Regions from separate parts of the Vibrio sp. A37 genome, predicted to be linked through region 1. Evidence: predicted binding sites of a transcription regulator. Region 1 holds the regulator's gene; the other holds the start of a gene.
The links. Region 1 encodes PurR, which represses purine synthesis genes. Its sites were predicted from a motif close to TNANGNAAACGTTTNCNTNA; they were not measured.

Region 1 (7,549 bases):
TTGTTGTTGTATACGCAAAATCCACAAGAGATGGAAAGGTTGCAGTCTTATGCAATGAAGCAAGATTTCTGTTGGAAAAATGCTGCGCAAGAGTACTTGGATTTATATCTTAGTGCATAGCAGATAGCAGATAGCAGATAGCAGATAGCAGATAGCAGGATGCAATTTATTAAGGCGCTTTTTGGCGCCTTTTTCTACATCTAGACTTCAATTGACTGCCCGCAATTCCAGCAAATAGCAAACTGTCCTTCGTTTTGCTCGTCACAGTGAGGGCATTTCCAATCCACTACATTACCTTGGGTTAGTCTAGATTGGTACTCTTTGATAATACTCGTGGCTTTGTCTTGGTGAAAAGGGTTGAGCAACCAGACATATGGCTCAGTATCTTCACCAAAAGGTAATTCACCTTGCAAGCCAAATAAACTTTCCCCTCTGACTTCACAGTCGACTCGCTCAGACTTTAAAAGCTCACAAACAAGGTGAGCTTCCGTAGGGTTTTTTGCCGTATAGAGCTTCATTAAGCACTGCCATTTTGTGTATTTGGTCCTAATTTAATTTTGGTCATGATCCACTTGGCTATAAACGGGAACAAGCCCAGTAACGCAAATGAACCAAGCACGATAGGAGATACTATGCCAGAAAGGCTATCGATTTGAGATAGCTGAGTCCCCGCATTTAGATATACCGCCGTGCCTGGTAGCATTCCAAGTTGACTGACTAGATAGAAGCGTAGAGTGCTTATAGGTGTTAATCCCATTAATAAATTAATAAGAAAGAAAGGGAATACAGGGATAAGTCTTAGAGAGAATAGGTAGAACGATCCATCTCTTTCAACGCCTTTGTTAATTGCGGATAACTTTTCACCAAACTTGCTTTGTACCCAATCACGAAGGAGATAGCGACTGCTTAGAAACGCCAGTGTTGCTCCAATAGTACTGGCAAAAGAGACCAAAATTAAGCTGTTCCAAAAGCCAAACAGGGCTGCCGCTAAAAGAGTAACGACTGCTGCGCCAGGAATAGAAAAAGCTGTGATAGCAACGTAAGCGAGGAAGTAAATCACTACGGCCGTAACAAAGTTATCGGAAATATATTGGTTAAGTAACTCTTGTTGAGCTTTTGCATTTTCTATGGTTAAGTACTGACCAAAATTGATACCAAGAAAAATAATCAGCAGGACTAAGATTGTTCCGATGATGAGCTTTTTATTCATTTGATTCTCCAGCAGCTACATAACTCTGTCTTTAAGAAGACAATTTGGCATTATCTGAGTATATAGACAGGAGCATAAAAAAATAAATTTCACCCATGTACAAAAAAACCGACATAAAGTCGGCTTTTTTATACTGAAGCTGAGGTTAAATTAACCGGCTTTGTAACTCTTCTTTCCTAGCTTGAGGAATGACGGACCAGTGCTTGCCTTGAATCGCTCCCTCTAAAGCCCACAGAAGCTCTAAACTCACATCAGTTGAATGAGTTTGTTTGATAGCTTTAAAAGCTTCAACAGAGCCTTTTTGCTCAAGTGCTTCCACAGATTCTATTCCTGCTCTTTTCAGCATTCTTTCGGTTGCTAGCCGAAGGTTAGGTAAGTCTTTTAACCTTGTCGGTTTGCCAACCGATTGAGAGACTTTCTCCTTCTGAGCAGAAAACCAAGCTTCTTTGGCACATTCAAAAGTTTGCTGTGGGTCTTTGTCCCAGTTATCCGGAAGAGCGAAGTACTTAGTGACTACAGGTAGCCCCTTTTTAGTGTATACGTAGGGTTCATATCCACGTGTTTTAAAGCTTTTCAATGCTTTATCATCAGCACGTATATGAAGTTTATCATTGGCGATAAGAGCGAACATTGTGTCATCAACAAATATTCCATAGCCACCGAACATAGAGCGAGATTTGATTCGTCCTAATGGCTCAAAGAGCTTCATTGAATCTTTTAAAATTGGTTTATCCATATCAACTAATCCCGAGCTTAGAGGATACGCACACGAAGGCATGCGATGAGTTTGAGACGTAGATGAACTACTATGCAGAAAGGTTGAATAAAAACTTTGGTTTATATTGCATAACGATCATCGGTAACCCCGCTACCTATTCTAAAAAGACTTAGGCCGGAAGCTTTGCGTCCCACTCTCTCAAGTGGTTTGCCTTGTGCGTATCATTATTAAGTCATTTAATAATAATTCAGATTTTGCGGAAAGGTTCACTTTTCTTGATATGAAACGTGATCTTGCTTCAGAGGGTGATTGTAAATAAATGCGAATGGATTTTAGGTTAAAATATGCGCTGAATTAAAATTCAGCGCATAAATACGATACATTCTGCCTATATATTTGGCTTATTTTCTGATATCTCTAACAGTATCGCGCTCGACTATCTCAGGTTGCATCTCGAACACGCGTTTTTCGTGTTTTTTATCTTTGATTCGTTCTAAAAGTATTTCGAACGCGTTTTTACCGACACGACGTTTAGGTTGGTGGATGGTTGTGAGTGGCGGAGAAAAGTATTCAGCTAGCTCAATATTGTCGTAGCCAATCACAGATATATCATCAGGAATGCGTATACCTTTTTGCTGAAGTCGGCTCATTAATCCCAGAGCCATGGTGTCATTGAAACAAAATACCGCCGTTGGCTTTTTGTCCATGACTGCAATCTTGTCTGCGGCAAGAACAGCGGTATCACACTCAAAGTTACCTTCTAAAATCCAATCATTGTTTACTGGGATATTTTCTTCGTTTAGAGCTCTGGTATAACCTCGGATGCGTTCTTGGCAGGCGGCCTTTTCTAGTTGGCCACTCAAGCAAGCGATATCTCTGTGACCTCTGTCCAACAGGTAGCGGGTAGCTAAATAGCCACCTTCTTCAGAATTATCGATAATTTTATCTGCTTGAGAACTTTCAGGTCCCCAGTCCATAATCACTTTAGGGATATCGGGGTGGCTATCAAGCATTTCCAACAGCTCTTCGGTGAGATCTGAGCACATAACCAGCATGCCATCGACTCGCTTTTCCGCAAGCATACGTATGTAATCTTTCTGCTTTTCGTAGATCCCGCCAGTGTTACATAAAATCAGAGTATACCCTTGTCGGTAACAATAGCTTTCGACACCATCAATGACTTCAGAAAAAAACAAATTAGTAGATTGAGTAACCAGCATACCAATTGTCCGGGTAGTGTTGCACTTTAGGCTCCGTGCTACAGCACTAGGAGCGTAGTTTAGTTCCTTGACCGCTTGCATCACTTTTTCTTGGGTCGCTTCGGCAACAAAACGAGTCTTATTGATAACGTGTGAAACGGTTGTCGTCGATACACCGGCTAAGCGTGCAACATCTTTAATGGTGGCCATAACGTGCTGTCCTGTTAGTTACTACCTACCTCAGCTCCAGAAGTAGGCAGAAAATTTAGTTGTAAAATGTTCTAAATAAGGCCTGCCTAACTCACTTTTTCAGAAAGTTTGGCAGGCCCTACTAGGGTGTGTTGACCTTTCGAGGTTAAATTTTGTTCAATTTTAAGGCTTTTAATCGATTGCGTTGTTATTTTGTAGTGATTTAGCGCTATTGGGCGAACAAAAACCTACCTTACTAACATAATGTGGTTATTTTGTCACGAATTTCGCCCTACAGTGTCGGGTGAAGCAAGGTATTCGCAGTCTAATTCTAGAAAAGAAACTAACAGGCGAGTAAACGCTGCATAAAAGCCAAAATTGTCTTTTGCGTTTACTTGCTCTCGAAAATCATACATCCAAGAGAGTAGATAGCTGCGGATAAAGGTTTCTTGTTCTTTTAAAGCATTTTCAAGGTGTGGGAGCTGCTCGAGTTCATTTGATCGGATAATGAGGTTTCCTAAAAAGTCCAATATGTTAGAAATATGATCGGCGGGCTCATTTTGAATTTGGTCGAGAGTAATATTGTGCGATTGCATTATCTTGACGATTTCCTGTGCGGAAATCTTGTTCGCAGGATTGGCCATATTACGATAACTTGAAGCGCAGGCAGAAATTGCGCGTTTGTCTGAACTTAAAAAAAGATCATCAAAATCTGACGATAGCTGAATTTGTGGGTCATCCATTAGAACTATTTTGTCGATGCAGTGCAACAGGTCATCACTGGGCTCAGTAAGGACTGGGACATCACCTAACCCTTCAATAAATGTTCTGATCTGTGAGCTTCGATATTGCTCTAACTCTGCGTCAGATAGTTCTTTAATGAATATGCTCGAAATCCACCAATATATTTCTGCGCGTTTATCGTTAAATGCTTTTAAGTCGATCATGCTTGCGTAAATGTTCCGTTCATGCTTTTAGTGTAATCAATAAATGGGAATCTGCTCGCAAATTGATGTATTCTTATGTGTGCGGTGAGGGGAAATACAGTTGTTCGACAATAAAGGAGAAGCGTTGAGCCCACTCTAAAAGCAGGCTCACGAGATTATTGTTCTTGAGTATTCTGGTTGGAAGAGCCAGCAAGATCTTTAGAAACCCAGTCACGCATTGATTGCCAAATTAAACCTAGGCGTTCATGCCAATAGATTTCAGTTTGTTCAAGGTACTTGGCCTTTGGCGTATATTTATCCCAAGGTTGAGAGATATTTTTATGTGCTAGGAAGTTGGTTGGAGCTGGGAGAGGATTCAATCCCACGGAATGAAATTCGTTTAGAGCCCTTGTCATATGACTTGCGGAAGTGACTAACACTAGCCGCTTCTGTTTGACGAAAGCCGCGGCTTGACGTGCTTCTTCCCAAGTGTCCTGAGCCGTTTCAAGCAAGATGATATCGGATTTTGGAACACCCAACGCAAGCGCCACTTTTGCCATCATTCGAGCGTTGCTTACTTCTGAACCGGCCGCATAACCGGACAAAATCAATTTTGAACCAGGATACATACGCATGATGCGTATACCTTCTGCAAGACGCATTAGTCCAGTTCTACTTAGTTCCGAAGTGGGTGGGATTTGATCATCAACTACGTGACCGCTCCCTAGTACCATGACATAGTCAACAGATTCGTCGACAGGGAAAAAAGCCCCATGTTGTCTTTCTAATGGCATTAAAAGGCGGCTTGAAACAGGTTGGAAAGAAATTAAAAAGATACCTGTTAGGGAAAATAAAACAATTAAGCAACCAGTTTTACGTCTGGTAGTAAACATAATTAGCATTAGGCCTAAAAAGCCAAGAATTAGCATGGCAGGCAAAGGCATTAGCATTGAAGAAATTAATTTTTTCAGCACAAACATTCTCAAATAGTCCGAAAAATCATCAGTTGATTACAAAAAAGAAATAAACCTTCTTTATTCCTACCGTTCATATGACAGAATAGCAGCACGATTAGCTATCATAACGTACCGACTGTGACTCAAGACCGCAATTTCGACGATATTGCCCACAAATTTGCAAAAAATATATACGGATCAGATAAAGGAGAGATCCGTCAACACATTGTTTGGCAAGATCTTCTCAGTATTTTAGATGTATTGGAAGCCCCAAAAAAATCTCTGCATGTGCTTGATGCAGGGGGAGGGCTGGCGCAGATGTCGCAAAAGCTTGCTAAACTCGGACACGAGATTACACTATGCGATCTATCATCTGAGATGTTGCAGTTGGCAAAAAAAGATATTGAAAAGTGTGGGCTCCTAGATTCCTACCGCTTTGTCCATGCTCCGGTTCAATCCATTTCAGAGCACCTAGAACAACCTGTCGATTTACTGATGTTTCATGCCGTCATGGAGTGGCTTGCAGAGCCAAAGTCTGCACTGAGCACAGTTTTACAACAAGTCAGGCCAGGTGGGGTCGCTTCTGTTATGTTCTATAACCATCATGGATTAATATATAAAAATGTCACCTGTGGAAACATTCCTCACATATTAGAGGGAATGCCTCATAGAAAGAGATTTAAGCTGCAACCACAGAAAGGACTCTTACCAGAAGACGTCTATCAATGGATAGAGGAACAAGGATTCGAGATTTGTGGCAAATCAGGGATTCGCTGTTTTAGCGATTACATAGGGAATATGGAATACATGGGTGACTATCAATTCGAAGACGTACTAGCGCTCGAACAACAATTGTGTAGAAAAGAGCCCTACTTATCCTTGGGCCGATACATACATGTATGGGCTAGGAAGAAAGAACAATAGGAATAAGGATGAGCGAAGAGACTCAGCACGTTGCCGAGCAGCCGATTGAAGAACTTGTCGGCTGGATACAGCAGCATGATTTCTCCTTACACCTCTCAACTGAACGACTTGCATTTCTCATTGCTTTAGCGGTACTGAGCAACGAGAGATTTGATGAAGAGATGGGTGAAGGAGAGTTGCACGATGCATTTATTTTCGTGACCAAAATGTTTGAACAAACAGGGGAAGCGACTGCATTTCGTGCCAACAACGCCATTAATGAAATGGTTTCTCAACGACTGTTAAGTCGATTTACTAGTGAAGTTACTGATGGTGCAAGCATTTATCGCTTGTCGCCGCTTGCTATTGGCATTACCGATTATTATGTACGCCATCGAGAGTTCTCAAAACTGAAGCTCTCTATCCAACTTGCCATCGTTGCGGATGAAATGGCAAAAGCCATAGAGGCAGCCCAGAAGGGCGGCACAGCAGGGCATTGGAAGAAAAATGTTTATGGCGTACTTAAGTACTCAGTAAGCGAGATATTTGACCAAATTGATCTCAACCAGCGTGTTATGGATGAGCAACAGCAACTTGTTAAAGAACAAATTGCAGAGCTACTGAATAAAGACTGGCGAGAAGCGATTAATAACTGTGAAGCTTTGTTAACCGAGACTTCAACCACATTAAAAGAGTTGCAAGATACACTGCAAGCAGCGGGTGATAATCTGCAGACTCAGCTTTTAGATATTCAAGAAATTATCTATGGAAATGAAGAGCTAGAGTTTATTGCTGAAACCTTGTATTCACTTCAAATGAAACTCGATCGCATTACAAGCTGGGGCCAGCAAGCGATCGATTTGTGGATTGGTTACGACAGGCATGTTCACAAATTTATCCGTACCGCGATAGATATGGATAAGAACCGTGCATTTAGTTCTCGTCTTCGTCAGTCGGTACAAGAGTACTTTGATTCACCTTGGTACCTAACGTATGCTGATGCGGAAAGACTGACCGATATGAGAGATGAAGCGTTAGTTCTGCGTGATGATGAAGTCACAGGCCAAGTGCCTCTTGATGTGGAATACGAAGAATTCCAACAAGTAAACGATGAGCTTTCTGAGCGAATTGGTGAAATGTTGCAAAGCCATAAAGAACGTTCCGCGCCAATCGATCTCGGTTCGGTATTGCGCGATTACTTGTCATCTCACCCACAAGCCCACCATTTTGATTTAGCCCGTATCGTTATCGACCAAGCGGTTCGCTTGGGGTATTCCGAGTCTGATTATCAAGCGATTCAACCTGATTGGCAGGCAATTAACGAATATGGCGCAAAGGTACAAGCGAATGTCATTGACCGATACTAATAACGAATACATGCCTGACAATCTGGTTAAGGCAATATCAAATCCTCTTTTTCCTGCGTTAGACAGTATGCTGCGAGCAGG
Region 2 (7,549 bases), on a different contig from region 1:
ACCCTAGCGCTTCGTAAAGAGAAATTGCACTTCCCATATTTGATAAGGTGTCTAGGTAGCTCTGCTTATATCCTTTCGACTTTGCATAGTCCAAGCACTTTATAGTCAGTGTTTTACCAATACCAAGCCCTCGGGCAGCCGGCAAAAGGAAAAGCTTTTTCAGCTCGCATATTTTTTTCTCTTTATTGAACGGTGCTACGCCGCAACCACCAACAACTTGACTATTGTGTATAGCAATGAGATATAAGCTGTCATTATCATCCGTATAGTAGCGACTCATGTTGAGTACTTCTTGATCGCCAGGGCCAAACCCTTCACCTACGGCACCAAACTCTTCCCCGACCTTCAAAATAATTTCGCTTACTTCTTGGTCGTATTTCTCACTAATTTCTTTGTAAATAACTGACATGTAGAATTTGTAGGCTTGATTAAAAATACAAATGTAATAGAAATTTGTTTAGTTAGCGAAAGGTTTTATAAAGAAGTGGCTCAACTAGCAGGCTCTAAGCACAGATAATCGTTTGTTAACACTGATTTCCATTTGGCTTTGCGACGGTGTTTCGCTACTATGTACAGCTATTTAATGTAGCCAAAAATTACGTAGGTAAACCCTACGAATACTGCCGACAGGTAGATGAGGAAATAATGCAACATCTAGAAGAGATTATTGCTAACGCGGGCGCTGCAATTGACGCTGCTGACTCGCTTGTCGCACTTGATGAAGTGCGTGTTCAGTATCTAGGTAAAAAAGGTGAGCTTACTGCTCAGCTTCAGAGCCTTGGAAAGTTACCACCAGAAGAGCGTCGTAGTGCTGGTCAAGAGATCAATAAAGCGAAAGGCGCAGTCCAACAAGCGATTGCTGCACGTAAAGATGCTCTTCAACGTGCCGAGTTAGAAGCGAAGCTTGCTGAAGAAACCATCGACGTAACATTACCTGGTCGTCGTATGGAAAATGGTGGTCTACACCCAGTAACTCGCACTGTTGAGCGCATTGAACAGTTTTTTGGTGAGCTTGGCTTTAATGTTGAGTCTGGTCCTGAGATTGAAGATGCCTTCCACAACTTTGACGCATTGAACATTGCAGAAGACCATCCAGCGCGTACTGATCATGATACTTTCTTCTTTAATCCTGACTTGATGTTACGTACTCATACTTCTGGTGTACAGATTCGTACGATGGAAAATGGTAAACCGCCATTCCGCTTTATCGCACCTGGCCGTGTATATCGTAACGACTACGATCAAACTCATACGCCAATGTTCCACCAAGTTGAAGGTATGTTGGTAGACGAAAATGTAAACTTCGCTCAACTAAAGGGCATTTTGCATGATTTCCTATGCAACTTCTTCGAAGAAGAGGTAGAAGTGCGTTTCCGTCCATCTTACTTCCCGTTTACTGAACCTTCAGCAGAAGTGGATGTAAAAGGTAAAAACGGCAAATGGCTAGAGGTTCTAGGATGCGGAATGGTTCATCCAAACGTACTAAAAGCTGTCGGTATTGATGCAGAAAAATACTCTGGTTTTGCATTCGGTATGGGTGTAGAGCGCTTGACCATGTTACGTTACGGCGTTAACGATCTACGTGCATTCTTCGAGAATGACCTACGTTTCTTAAAACAGTTCAAGTAATCCAGAGGTTTAATCACTATGAAATTCAGCGAATCATGGCTTCGTGAGTGGGTTAACCCATCGGTTACAACTGACGAGCTTACTCACCAAATTACAATGGCTGGCCTAGAGGTAGACGACGTTTTACCTGTTGCTGGCTCTTTCACTGGCGTTAAAGTAGGTCAGGTTGTTGAATGTGCTCAACACCCAGATGCAGACAAACTACGCGTAACTAAAGTTGATGTCGGTGAAGAGGAACTTCTTGATATCGTTTGTGGCGCGCCAAACTGTCGTCAAGGTTTAAAAGTTGCAGTAGCAACGGTAGGCGCTGTTCTACCTGGCGATTTCAAAATCAAGAAAGCGAAACTACGCGGCCAACCATCTCACGGTATGCTTTGCTCATTTACTGAACTAGGTATCGACGTAGAGTCTGACGGTATTTTAGAGTTGTCTGCTGATGCAGTTATTGGTACTGATTTCCGTAAACTTCTTGAGCTTGACGATGTGACAGTTGATGTTGACTTAACTGCGAACCGTGCCGATTGCTTTAGCATTCGTGGTTTGGCGAGAGAAGTTGGTGTACTTAACCGAGCCGATGTAACTGAGCCAGAAGTCACACCGGTTGCACCTGCAATTGACGATACTGTTTCAATAGAAATCAAAGCGACTGATGCGTGCCCAAGATATCTAGGCCGTGTTGTTAAGAACGTAAATGTTCAAGCTGAAACTCCGCTTTGGATGCAAGAGAAACTGCGCCGTTGTGGGATTCGTTCTATCGATCCTGTTGTTGACATCACTAACTATGTATTGCTTGAGCAAGGCCAACCAATGCACGCATTCGACTTGAACAAGGTCGAAGGTGGCATTGTGGTACGTATGGCAGAGCAGGGCGAAAAACTAACTCTTCTAGATGGCAACGAAGCAGAACTAAACAGTGACACGTTAGTTGTTGCAGACCACAATCAAGCACTGGCAATTGCTGGTATCTTTGGTGGTGAAGGTTCTGGTGTGAGCACTGAAACTAAAGATGTATTGTTAGAGTGTGCTTTCTTCTCGCCAGATCATATTCGTGGACGAGCGCGCAGCTACGGCTTACACACTGAATCATCAATGCGTTTTGAACGCGGCGTAGACTATGCACTGCAAACAAACGCGATGGAGCGTGCAACTCAGCTACTTGTTGAGATCTGTGGTGGTGAAGTTGCACCAGTGATTGTTGCTGAGTCTGAAGCAGATTTACCAAAAGCAAATTCAGTGTTACTTCGTCGTGGCGCTTTAGATAAGCTGCTTGGCCATCACATTGCTGATAGTGACGTAGTAGAAATCCTAGAGCGTTTAGGTCTGTCTGTTGAGACAGCGGATGCAGGTTGGAGTGCAGTTGCACCGACTTGGCGCTTTGATATTGCAATTGAAGAAGATTTGATTGAAGAAGTGGGCCGTATTTACGGTTACAACAATATTCCAAATCAGTCTCCACTTGCTGCATTAAAAATGAATGACCACAAAGAAGAAAGCTTACCGCTTAAGCGCGTTCGTAATCTTTTGGTTGATCGTGGCTATCATGAAGCAATTACCTACAGCTTTGTCGAGCCAGAGCAGCAAAAGCTGATTGTTGCTGATGTAGAGCCACTCGTGCTACCGAACCCAATTTCGGCGGATATGTCTGCAATGCGTCTAGGCTTGATTCAAGGCCTATTGAATACAGTTGTTCATAACCAAAAACGTCAGCAACCACGAGTTAGGTTGTTTGAATTTGGTCTTCGCTTTATTCCTTCTAAGTCTGCCGAAAATGGTATGCGCCAAGAGCCAATGCTTGCTGGTGTTATTGCTGGCGCTAGAAACGAAGAGCATTGGGATATTGCTACCAATACTGTTGACTTCTTTGACCTTAAAGGTGATTTAGAAGCAGTACTAGAACTGACTTCTAATGAAATCGCGTTTGGCTTTAAGCCGCTAGGCGACGCAAGCTCTAAAAACCAAGCGCTTCACCCTGGTCAATCTGCAATTATTACCGCGGATGGAAAAGAAATCGGTGTGATTGGTACAGTACACCCAGAACTAGAGCGTAAACTTGGTCTGAATGGTCGTACTATCGTATTCGAGATCGAGTGGAATTCCATTAATACACGTGTGATTCCGGAAGCAGTTAAAGTATCTAAATTTCCTGCCAATCGACGCGATATTGCACTAGTTGTTGATGAGAAAGTTAACTCTTCGGATATCGTTGATGCTTGTCTTGCAAGTGGTGGCGAACTACTTGTTGATGCGAAGCTTTTCGATGTGTACGTTGGTAAAGGCATTGAAGAAGGCAAGAAGAGCTTAGCGATCGCACTGACATTACAGTCGGTAGAGCGCACTTTAGAAGATGCAGACATCAGTAATAGTGTTGATTCAATTGTTGCTGCAGCGTCGGAACAATTTGGTGCAATGCTACGCGACTAATAGAAAACTATAGCAAGTTTAAGCCCTATCTAATTATATGATAGGGCTTTTCTATGCCATTAGTATTTTGAATACACGGAAATTAATTTATGCACTTCTTACAAGACAATCCGAGAAGTGTAGTGTGTAATGCTAGAGTTTGCATATAAATTATGTGAATTAATTGTTTAATTTAAGTGTATGATTTTTATAATTATAAAAATTGACAAAATCTTACGAAACCTTCATTCATAGTTCGATATGCTAATGTTTAATTTGTTAATAGTGTAATGTACTGTAATTATTTAACGTGCTAGTGATTTATTAGAATAATATCTAATTTTGATTAAATTATATCTCATTGATTTACCTTGCAAATCAGTAATTGATAAAGAAAAAAGTTGGCGAAAATCATAAGCTTGACTTACACTTTTCAAGGTAAAGCCTATATGTTGTTGATTGGCTAGGCGAAATGCTATGGCGCAGCCTTTTAGGCAGCAATGTTTAACACAGTTTTGAGGAAAGTTTTATGGCGCTCACAAAGGCCGATTTGGCTGAGAACCTGTTTGAAAAACTTGGATACAGTAAACGGGATGCCAAGGAAACGGTTGAAGTGTTCTTTGAAGAAATTCGCAAAGCACTCGAAAGTGGCGAACAGGTAAAACTGTCAGGTTTTGGCAACTTTGATCTTCGCGATAAAAATGAACGACCTGGTCGAAACCCGAAAACCGGTGAAGACATTCCAATTACCGCTCGTAGGGTGGTAACCTTCCGTCCAGGCCAGAAGTTAAAAGCTCGAGTTGAAAATATTAAGGCAAGTTAGAGTTTTATAAAGGTAAAATTCGGCGGTGAAAGCTTTCACCACCGTGTTTTAAGGTTGTGCGCTACACTTCAATGAGTAGCGCTCAGACTATGCTGCTTGAAGGTGTGTAGTGATGTAAGGCTGCCATGCCTTTTGATATAGCTCCTTCGATACCTGCCTAATGTTTTCAATTTTCGCTGTTTCTAATTCTGTAAGTGCTCGGTTTTGTTCCGCAGCACTGCGTTCTATAAGTTGAATCTCTTCATATAGGTCATGCTCACGCCCACTTTTTACATCCGCTATTGCCTGAAGGTGTAACTGAACTTCAGCAATCAACCCTGATTGAGGTAATTGAACAAGCAAGTTTAAGTCTCGGTACCCAGATTCTCTAGGGGATTTAAATCTGTTTTTTACTCTAACGACCGTCGTTTCTCGGCTCAGGGCTTCATATACTTCAACTAGGCTAGAGACATCATTCGCAACAATTGTTGCTCTCGCCAAGTCGGTAATTTTTTCGACGTTGCCACCTAATTCATGATTTATTTTGTTTAGCGCGCGTTGTTTCGATTTTGTGCCTGAAAATATAGCGTCAGTTCCTGTGAGTAGGGCGGCACTTGCACAAAGTATTTCCAGTTCTTTTTGGGCATTAGTTGCGTGGCTGTATAAGAGGTCAAAATCATTGTAAGGTTGAATCACCGAAGCTTGTTCGGTACTGGATATGCCATAAAGGCCGCTTAAACAATGCTTGAAACGTTTGGAGCAAACTTCATTTTGTTGCTGGTTTGACAGTCTAGATTGTTCACTCCCTGAAGGAGTCGGAGGCGCAGCAAACGCAGACGTTCGGCTCAGCAACAGCAACATGATTGCTGTAGTACGGAAAATAAAACTCATTCACTCTCCTCAAATTCGCTGTGTTGAATAAAAATGTGACAACAAAAAGTTATAAAGGTTTTCAGCACAAACAAATCAAGAGTTAACAAATATGAAATTGGGCGTTAAGAAGTGGAATTCAACCATGAGCAAAGCAAATACTTTAAAAGTATGCGAGCTATCACAACTTCGAACTTGTCTTTGCGCCTGCTTCCTTAATCTACATTTGAAAGTATATTGATGGAGAGATTAATGGAAAATGAACAAAATCTTTAGCTTCATAAGAAGGCTGTAACAATCTGTAACCACGCTCTCAGTTCGTGTAATCTAAGCAATTAAAAAGTATAGTTATGCCACGAAGTCCATCCGGCTACGTAACAACAATCACAATAAGTCTAAAAGGCCTTTAATAATGAAAGATCCAGAATTTTGGCACAACAAGTGGGCGTCAAATCAGATTGGTTTTCACCTCAATGAAGTCAACCCTATTCTAATTAACCACTGGGAGAAAACGTCTCCAGCTAGAGGTGATAAAGTATTTGTTCCACTTTGCGGTAAAACTGAAGATTTGGTGTGGTTGGCTTCTCGTCATGATTCAGTACAGGGCGTCGAACTTAGTCAGGTGGCAGTTCGTTCATTTTTCGCAGAGCACTTTTACACGCCAACAGTAATTCCTGTTAGTGGTCAACATGAGCTTTACCAGTTCGACGAACTTTCTATTTATACTGGAGACTACTTTACCGCACCAATAGAGAAAGTGGATATTGTTTACGATCGCGCTGCTCTGATTGCATTACCTGAAGAAATGAGAAAAGAATATGTAGTTAGGCTCCTTTCTCTATTGAAGCCAGAAGGTAGAATTTTGCTGGTGACATTAGACTATAGTCAGTCAGAGATGTCAGGCCCTCCATTTAGTGTGCCTCAAGCAGAAGTAGAAAAACTATTTGAAGGACTAAAAGTTACGCATTTGTATCGAGATGATGCTGATGAAAGCCACCCTAAAGTCAAGCAAAAGGGATTAAGCCGATTTGCTGAGGAAGCTTGGCTAATTGAAAGCTAGCTTTCTACCCCAAGCGCTTTGCTTCGCTTGGGGAATAGCAGTTTAATATAGAATATCTATTTTGCTAGCAGATTTAACAGCAGTTTCTATCGCTAACTCGATAGAGTTTTTTCTCGCCAGCACAACACCAAGTCGGCGCTGACCATCAATATCTGGCTTTCCAAATAAGCGTAGCTGGCAAACAGGATTTTCCAAAACATGGTTTAGCCCCTGGTAGCGAATGTTTTTCGACTGGCCATTTCCAAGAATGACAGCTGAAGCGGAGCTACCCAACTGATTAATGGCTCCAATTGGTAAGCCAGTGAACGCTCGAACGTGAATAGCAAACTCAGACATATCTTGAGAAATGAGGGTAACTAAGCCTGTATCGTGTGGGCGTGGAGACACTTCATTGAATATCACATCATCGCCATTAATAAACAACTCGACGCCAAAGATACCGTAGCCGCCTAACGCATCGACAATGAGTTTTGCTGCATGATGGGCTTTATTTAGAGCTTTTTCTGACATACTTTGTGGCTGCCAAGATTCGCGATAGTCACCATCTTCTTGCCTATGACCGATAGGAGCGCAAAAATGTACGCCATTTACTGAACGGGCCGTCAGTAGAGTAATCTCATAATCGAAATCGATGAATCCTTCAACGATGACTTTTCCGGCAGTACCTCGGCCCCCTCGCTGAGAGTATTCCCACGCAGCTCTGATTTCTGCAGGTGTCCTAATGACACTTTGACCTTTACCAGAAGAGCTCATTACTGGTTTGCAAACACAAGGTAAACCAACACCTT

Region 2: the regulator PurR is predicted to act here: its motif matches at 4,420-4,439, upstream of ihfA (integration host factor subunit alpha).

The regions. Positions count from the first base shown of each region.
Region 1 is NZ_JBLNLI010000009.1:105,483-113,031, forward strand. Features, by position in the region: gene glgA (glycogen synthase GlgA) at 1-120, shown strand, start outside; gene ACM2FC_RS15995 (DUF7577 domain-containing protein) at 201-518, opposite strand; gene ACM2FC_RS16000 (TVP38/TMEM64 family protein) at 518-1,210, opposite strand; gene ACM2FC_RS16005 (TfoX/Sxy family DNA transformation protein) at 1,356-1,946, opposite strand; cyclic di-GMP riboswitch class I at 2,066-2,150, opposite strand; gene purR (HTH-type transcriptional repressor PurR) at 2,330-3,337, opposite strand; gene torD (molecular chaperone TorD) at 3,595-4,263, opposite strand; gene elyC (envelope biogenesis factor ElyC) at 4,419-5,222, opposite strand; gene cmoM (tRNA uridine 5-oxyacetic acid(34) methyltransferase CmoM) at 5,337-6,122, shown strand; gene mukF (chromosome partition protein MukF) at 6,131-7,468, shown strand; gene mukE (chromosome partition protein MukE) at 7,449-7,549, shown strand, end outside.
Region 2 is NZ_JBLNLI010000002.1:528,935-536,483, reverse strand. Features, by position in the region: gene ACM2FC_RS06010 (GNAT family N-acetyltransferase) at 1-409, opposite strand, end outside; gene pheS (phenylalanine--tRNA ligase subunit alpha) at 646-1,629, shown strand; gene pheT (phenylalanine--tRNA ligase subunit beta) at 1,648-4,050, shown strand; gene ihfA (integration host factor subunit alpha) at 4,559-4,852, shown strand; gene ACM2FC_RS05990 (RelA/SpoT domain-containing protein) at 4,940-5,722, opposite strand; gene ACM2FC_RS05985 (thiopurine S-methyltransferase) at 6,114-6,761, shown strand; gene purT (formate-dependent phosphoribosylglycinamide formyltransferase) at 6,804-7,549, opposite strand, start outside.